One region of the Latilactobacillus fuchuensis genome, then DNA from elsewhere that is predicted to be linked to it. Evidence: riboswitches for the same ligand, from Rfam matches in the RefSeq annotation. Region 1 holds a riboswitch; the other holds the start of a gene.
What was found. A riboswitch is a leader RNA that binds a small molecule or an ion and turns the genes downstream of it on or off. The one in region 1 is predicted to bind thiamine pyrophosphate.
Positions count from the first base shown of each region.

Region 2: it holds a riboswitch for thiamine pyrophosphate, as region 1 does, so the genes downstream of both, thiM (hydroxyethylthiazole kinase) here and tenA (thiaminase II) in region 1, are expected to answer to the same signal.

Region 1 covers NZ_LT984417.1:1,039,690-1,042,872, forward strand. Annotated here, with positions in the region: gene folP (dihydropteroate synthase) at 1-983, shown strand, start outside; gene LFUMFP_RS04910 (NUDIX domain-containing protein) at 995-1,489, shown strand; TPP riboswitch at 1,526-1,615, shown strand; gene tenA (thiaminase II) at 1,726-2,400, shown strand; gene thiW (energy coupling factor transporter S component ThiW) at 2,397-2,906, shown strand; gene LFUMFP_RS04925 (DUF805 domain-containing protein) at 2,982-3,183, shown strand, end outside.
Region 2 covers NZ_LT984417.1:1,973,367-1,976,549, reverse strand. Annotated here, with positions in the region: gene thiE (thiamine phosphate synthase) at 1-187, opposite strand, end outside; gene thiD (bifunctional hydroxymethylpyrimidine kinase/phosphomethylpyrimidine kinase) at 180-992, opposite strand; gene thiM (hydroxyethylthiazole kinase) at 994-1,794, opposite strand; TPP riboswitch at 1,866-1,972, opposite strand; gene nagE (N-acetylglucosamine-specific PTS transporter subunit IIBC) at 2,207-3,183, shown strand, end outside.

The sequences.
Region 1 (3,183 bases):
AGATTGACGCGACTATTCAACAATTAGAGGACCAATGGTTTGGTCAGTTTACCATTTTTCAATTAAATCGATTACAGCAACGTTGGTCGTTTTATTTTGGCCAAGTCCATCAAACATTACAGAAAATGATGCAGGGCAAACAATTAATTTGGTCGGGTCCCGGTTTTAAATTCGATTTAACCGTCAACCCAATTGTTTACGCGATTATCAATTGTACGCCGGATTCTTTTTATGACGGGCAACCTAGTCAGCAGTTAGGGCCAATTCTGACTAAAATCGAAGCCGATTTAGCCAATGGGGCAGCAGTGATTGAAGTTGGCGGTAAATCAACTCGACCGGGGTATCAAGAATTAACGCCGGATGAAGAATGGCAACGGATCGCGCCGGTTATTCAAGCGGTTCAGCAGGAATGGCCGGCTGCCATCTTGGCGGTTGATACTAATAATGCCGAGGTGATGCGTCGGTCAGTGATGAGTGGTGTACCTATTTTGAACGACGTTGATGGTTTTAATCAAGTTGCGAAGTTAGCCGTGGTTGCGCAACACCGGCCTAGTGTGGTGACGATGTATAACGGTCGCCACTTTACGGATGATACATTTACGACGTTAGACCAATTCTATCAGGAAACGTTGACTGAACTGGAACATGCCGGGCTAACACGGTCGCAAATTGCATTGGATCCGGGGGTTGGTTTTTCGAACGCGCAAAATACGGCGTCATTAGATTTATTTAAGATTAAGAGTATCCAACCGACAACTCAGTATCAAGCGCCGTTAATGGCGGCCATTTCGCGCAAAAGTTTTATGGAGAAACAATTTGATTATCCGATGGTGGAACGGTTGACGGCCACCTTGTTATTCGAACAATTAATGGTTGAACAAGGCGCCCGTATTTTACGGGTCCACGATGTGGCAGCGACAAAAAAGATGCTGCATTTATTTCAAGGTTATCAACAAGCTAATTTATTAATGGCGGCTAAATGAGGACCGCGCTAGTGGCAGAATTGCATACGTTAGCGTTAAAAAACTATGCATTTAATGACCCGTCTAAATACCAAGAAATTGAGCAACGAGTCAATGATCAGCAACCACCATTTTATCGCGGATTAAATGCTGAATTACATTTATCAGCGAGTACCGTAGTTTTTAGGGACGATCAATTATTGATGGTCAAACACCCCTATTTGCACCAATGGTTATTGCCGGCGGGGCATGTTGAATACGAAGAAGCACCGAGCACGACAGCGCTGCGTGAGTTGCTGGAAGAAACGGGATTAACCGGGGTTAATCCGATCTTAGTTGATATCAATCTGATTAATATTCCGGCCAATCCGGTCAAGCATGAGTCAGCGCACCAACATATTGATTGTCGTTATTGGGTTCAACCGACGTTTCAAGTTGCGGAGACGGCGGAACTGTCGACGCGTTGGGTCTCGAGGGCTGATGCGCCAGTGGAGTTTCAACATTATTTTGAACTATTGAATACGTAATCGTTTTCATCTATGGTATACTTAGGACACAATTGAATAACACATCTGGGGTGCCTACAAGCTGAGATTATACCCATTGAACCTGATATAGTTAGTACTAGCGCAGGGAAATGCCGTGTCGTTTAACGATTAAACGAGCTTATTTTGGTACCCGTCAATTCATATGAATTGACGGGTCTTTTTAGTGGCGTTGGTTAGCCTCAGACGTGAATCGAATCAATTGAATTGGAGGCACTATGTCATTTATTAAGATTGTGCAACAAGCGACATTACCCTATTGGACTGGGAGTTTGCAACACCCGTTTATTGTTGAACTACAGGCAGGAACGTTATCCGCGGACTGTTTTCGCTACTATTTGATACAAGATCATTATTATTTACAAGCGTTCAGCCGATTACATCAGTTAGTGGCTGATCGTTGTCAAGATTCGGCCTTAAAACAGTTAATGCTGACTGGTGCGGCCGATTTAGAAAGTGGCGAAGCGCTTGTTCGCCAACAATTTTTTCAAGAATTGCAGATCACGGCTGACGAATTAGCCCAAACGCCGGTCGCCCCCACAACGGATCACTATATTGCACATTTATATCGACAATTGACGATTGATAATACCGCAATTGCGGCGGCGGGTTTGTACCCTTGTTTATGGCTATATGGGGATGTCGGTCAAGCGCTTAGTCAAAGGACGTCACCAAATCCTTATTATCAACGCTGGATTGAGACGTATGCGACTGATGAATTACAGACTGAAATTCAGACGACTGGTCAGGTGCTTAATCGGCTGTACGCGGCTAGCAGTCCGCTGGATCAAGAACAAATGGTACACGCTTTTGTGCGCAGCAGCCAATTAGAATATCATTTTTGGGAAATGGCTTACCGTCAAGAACAATGGTTAGCGGGGGCAGTCCAATGAAATCAAAACGAATTAAACGGTTAACGCTTCTGGCGATGATGGTTGCACTGGATGTGATTTTATCACCTTTATTTCGAATTGAAGGGATGGCGCCGATGTCGAGTGTCTTAAACGTTACGGCCGCAGTTTTGATGGGGCCATTATACGCCACGATTATGGCGTTGATGACCGCAATATTACGAATGGTGCTACTAGGGATTCCGCCATTAGCCTTAACCGGGGCATTATTTGGGGCACTATTTGCCGGATTGGGTTATAAGATTAGCGGTCAGGTTGGTAGCGCGATTGGTGGTGAAATTTTTGGCACTGGCATCATCGGTTCCTTATTATCGTATCCCGTTATGGTCTGGTTTACAGGAAGTTCAAACGGTTTATTTTGGTTGGTTTATACCCCACGATTCTTAGGGGGTGCGATTTCCGGGAGTGTTGTTGCGTGGTTAGTCTTGTATAAATTAAAAGAAACGTCGATTTTCCAAAAAAGTCGCACAGTATTCCAATCGAAATGATAAGTTATTCATGAGCATAATCAGCGCGTTTTTGCTGGCACTTTGCTATCCTTGAATTATAGAGGAGGTTATATGATGCAAAACTATCGTGCTTATTGGCAAAAAATGTTTGTCTTTGATGCAACTGCAACGCGTGTACAGTATTGGTGGGCCGTTATTATTAATTATATTATCGTCGGTCTATACGCATTTGGAACGAATCAGTCTCAATATATTAATGCCAGTGGTGATTATCAAATGGCATGGAACGCGAATTCAATGATTTTTGCACTCATCT
Region 2 (3,183 bases), 930 kb from region 1:
CTTGGCGGGCATAATGTTCAATCTCAGCTGCTGATTGCAGACTATTCGGACCTTTTTCGCGGAATTGAAAACAAGTAATGCCAGCGTTAAGTGCCGCTTCTAATGTCGGTAAGAATTGGGCGACGCCGGTATCCTGGGTGCCAGTCACTAAATAGGTTTGGAGTATTTCCGGGGAAATATTAGTCATGTTCAACCTCCCGATACGCCCAGTGATTGGTCGGACCATGGCCGTGACCGACGGCAATCGGATTGGCAATTGCCGCTTGAATATAGGCTTTACTAATCCGAATCGCTTGTTTTAAGGGCGTGCCTTTGGCAAGTTCCGCCGTGATGCAAGCTGAAATCGTATCACCGGTCCCGTGCGTTCGGACCGTTTCAATCCGGGGTGTCGACAGCCATTCATCACTGCCATCCGCGTATAAAATATAATCGTTGGCTTGTTGTTCCGCCGTTTGGTGGCCACCTTTGATGATGATGTTTTGCGCGCCCATTTTTTGTAAGATTTGAGCGGCTAACTTGAACTCAGCTGGCGTTTTAACGGATTGACCAATCAAGACTTCGGCTTCGGGTAAGTTGGGCGTCAGGACGGTTGCGAGGGGCAATAATTCGTTGCGTAAAGTCGTGATTGCATCCTCGGTTAAAAGTGCGGCCCCACCCTTAGCAATCATGACGGGGTCTAACGTCAGCGGGCCAAAGTCAAAGCGCCGTAAATTTTCGGCTACAGCCGCCACGTGTGCGGCATCGGCTAACATACCGGTTTTACAGGCTTTAATGTGGAAGTCGGCTGCCAACGATTCAAATTGTTTAGTAATCAATTCAAGGGGTAACGGGAAACTGTCTTGCACCCCGAGTGTATTTTGAGCGGTAATCGCGACGACCACGTTGGTGGCAAAAACGTGGCGTTCCTGCATCGTTTTAATGTCAGCTTGCATGCCAGCACCGCCACCACTATCGGAACCAGCAATCGTTAAGGCTTGTGGGAAGTCGTTCATCTTAATTGGACTCCTTTAATTGGGCTTTTTGACTGATTTCTTCGGTCGTCACCGTGAACAAACGGTCTAATAATTGCGGATAAAAGCTACCAGGTAACGGTTGTGGCATCGCTTCAGCGACTAATTGACCCGTGACGGCAAAAGTGGTGGCTGCGGCAACGGCTGCTTGATAAGGATCGTCAGGTAGCATGCCGACGAACGCACCGCAAACGCCGGTTAACATATCACCAGAGCCGACGTGGGTTTGGAAAAGCGGGGTCCCGTTGAAGATTTGGGTAACACGCGTGCCATCGGTGACCACGTCTGTTGGACCCGTTAATAGAATCGTAGTGTTCAGTTTACGAGCGGCTTGTTGTGCTAAATCAACGATGTCGGCTTGACCACTACCGGCATCAATCCCGTTAGCTTGCCAGTCAATTCCAGCAAAATAGGCAATCTCACCGGCATTTCCGCGAATAATATCGGGGGTGCCTAAAGTGAGTAGTTGATCGATCACCCCTTGACGATACGTTAAGGAACCGACGGCGACCGGGTCTAAGACAACCGGTTTGTGCATTTGATACGCGGCTTGCAGCAACGTGACCATCTGATCAATCTGGGGTTGGGCGAGCGTACCGATGTTAACGGTAATCGCTTGGGCAATTGCAACGATATCGGCCGCTTCTTCAGGTGCACTGGACATAATGGGCGACGCGCCAATCACATTTTGGACGTTGGCGACTTGGTCGACGGTCACGTGGTTCGAGATGTTGGCCACAATTGGATTCGTGTGCCGCAGTTGGTTCAATAAGGTCTGATTCATGGTAGAGCCTCCTTAGAATATCAAAAAAGCCACTTTTGGCTGCACGACGGCATAGAAAAGTGGCTTAACAAATAAGCAAGGGAGCACTTTCCTACGCAAGTCTGAACTTACAGGTTCGAAGGGATTAGATTGAATCAATCTATCTCAGTTCTTCTAAAGAACACCCCTAGTGCAAAGCGATTTAATTGTACCCTTAGTATACGGGATGCCGTCGTTTTTGCAACCGTTTTATAATTATTGAAAACAATTTATTTAAAGAACCATTCTTTCATTAGGTATAGACCGATATTTTTTTAAATTAAGAAACCGCTTTAAACGCCGTCTGTAAAGGTCCATACCAAAATATAAGCGCTTGCTTATGGCTAAATTTAATGGTTTAATGAAAACATTGAAAAATAAAGGAGTATTCGCAATGAAAAATTACTTACAACGAATGGGTCGCTCATTGATGTTACCAGTTGCCGTATTACCAGCAGCTGCCATCTTAATGGGGATTGCTAACTGGGTTGGCAATGGCGATTCAAATGCTAACATCTTCACGATTTTCTTAGCCGGTGGTAGTGGCGCGATTTTAAATAATTTACCATTACTATTTGCCGTCGGTTTAGCTTTAGGGATGTCGAAGGATCAAGATGGGGCCGCAGCCTTAGCTGGTTTGGTGGCTTTCTTAGTACCGAAGACCATCTTAGCACCTGCTTCAGTTCAAGCGATGCAAGGGTTATCAGACATCGCTAAAGTCAATCCTGCTTTTGGTAAGATTGAAGGGAACGTCTTAATTGGGATTTTGGCCGGTTTAATTGCTGCTGCCATGTACAATAAATTCCATAACGTGAAGTTACCGATGGCGCTGTCCTTCTTTAGTGGGAAACGGTTGGTACCGATTATGGCCGCCGCTGCCATGGTCGTTGTTTCAGCCATCCTATACTTCGTTTGGCCAGCAGTCTTCACCGTATTAGTGGCCTTTGGTAAAGCAATTTCTAATCTTGGTTGGGCCGGGGCTGGGATTTACGGGTTCTTCAACCGTTTATTGATTCCAACCGGGTTACACCATGCGTTGAATTCAGTGTTCTGGTTTGACGTTGCGAATATTAATGATATCGGGAATTTTTTAGGCGGTGCTAAATCGATCGCTAACGGGACGGCCATTGTTGGTAAGACCGGTATGTATCAAGCTGGTTTCTTCCCAGTTATGATGTTTGGGTTACCAGCTGGGGCGTATGCGATTTATAAAAATGCGCGTCCTGAACGTAAAAAAGCAACAGCTTCATTAATGTTAGCTGCTGGTTTTGCCTCATTCTTTACAGGGGTAACTGAACCCCTTGAATTCTCATTCATGTTTGTGGCATGGCCACTCTACGTTTTACACGCTGCCTTTACTGGTATTTCATT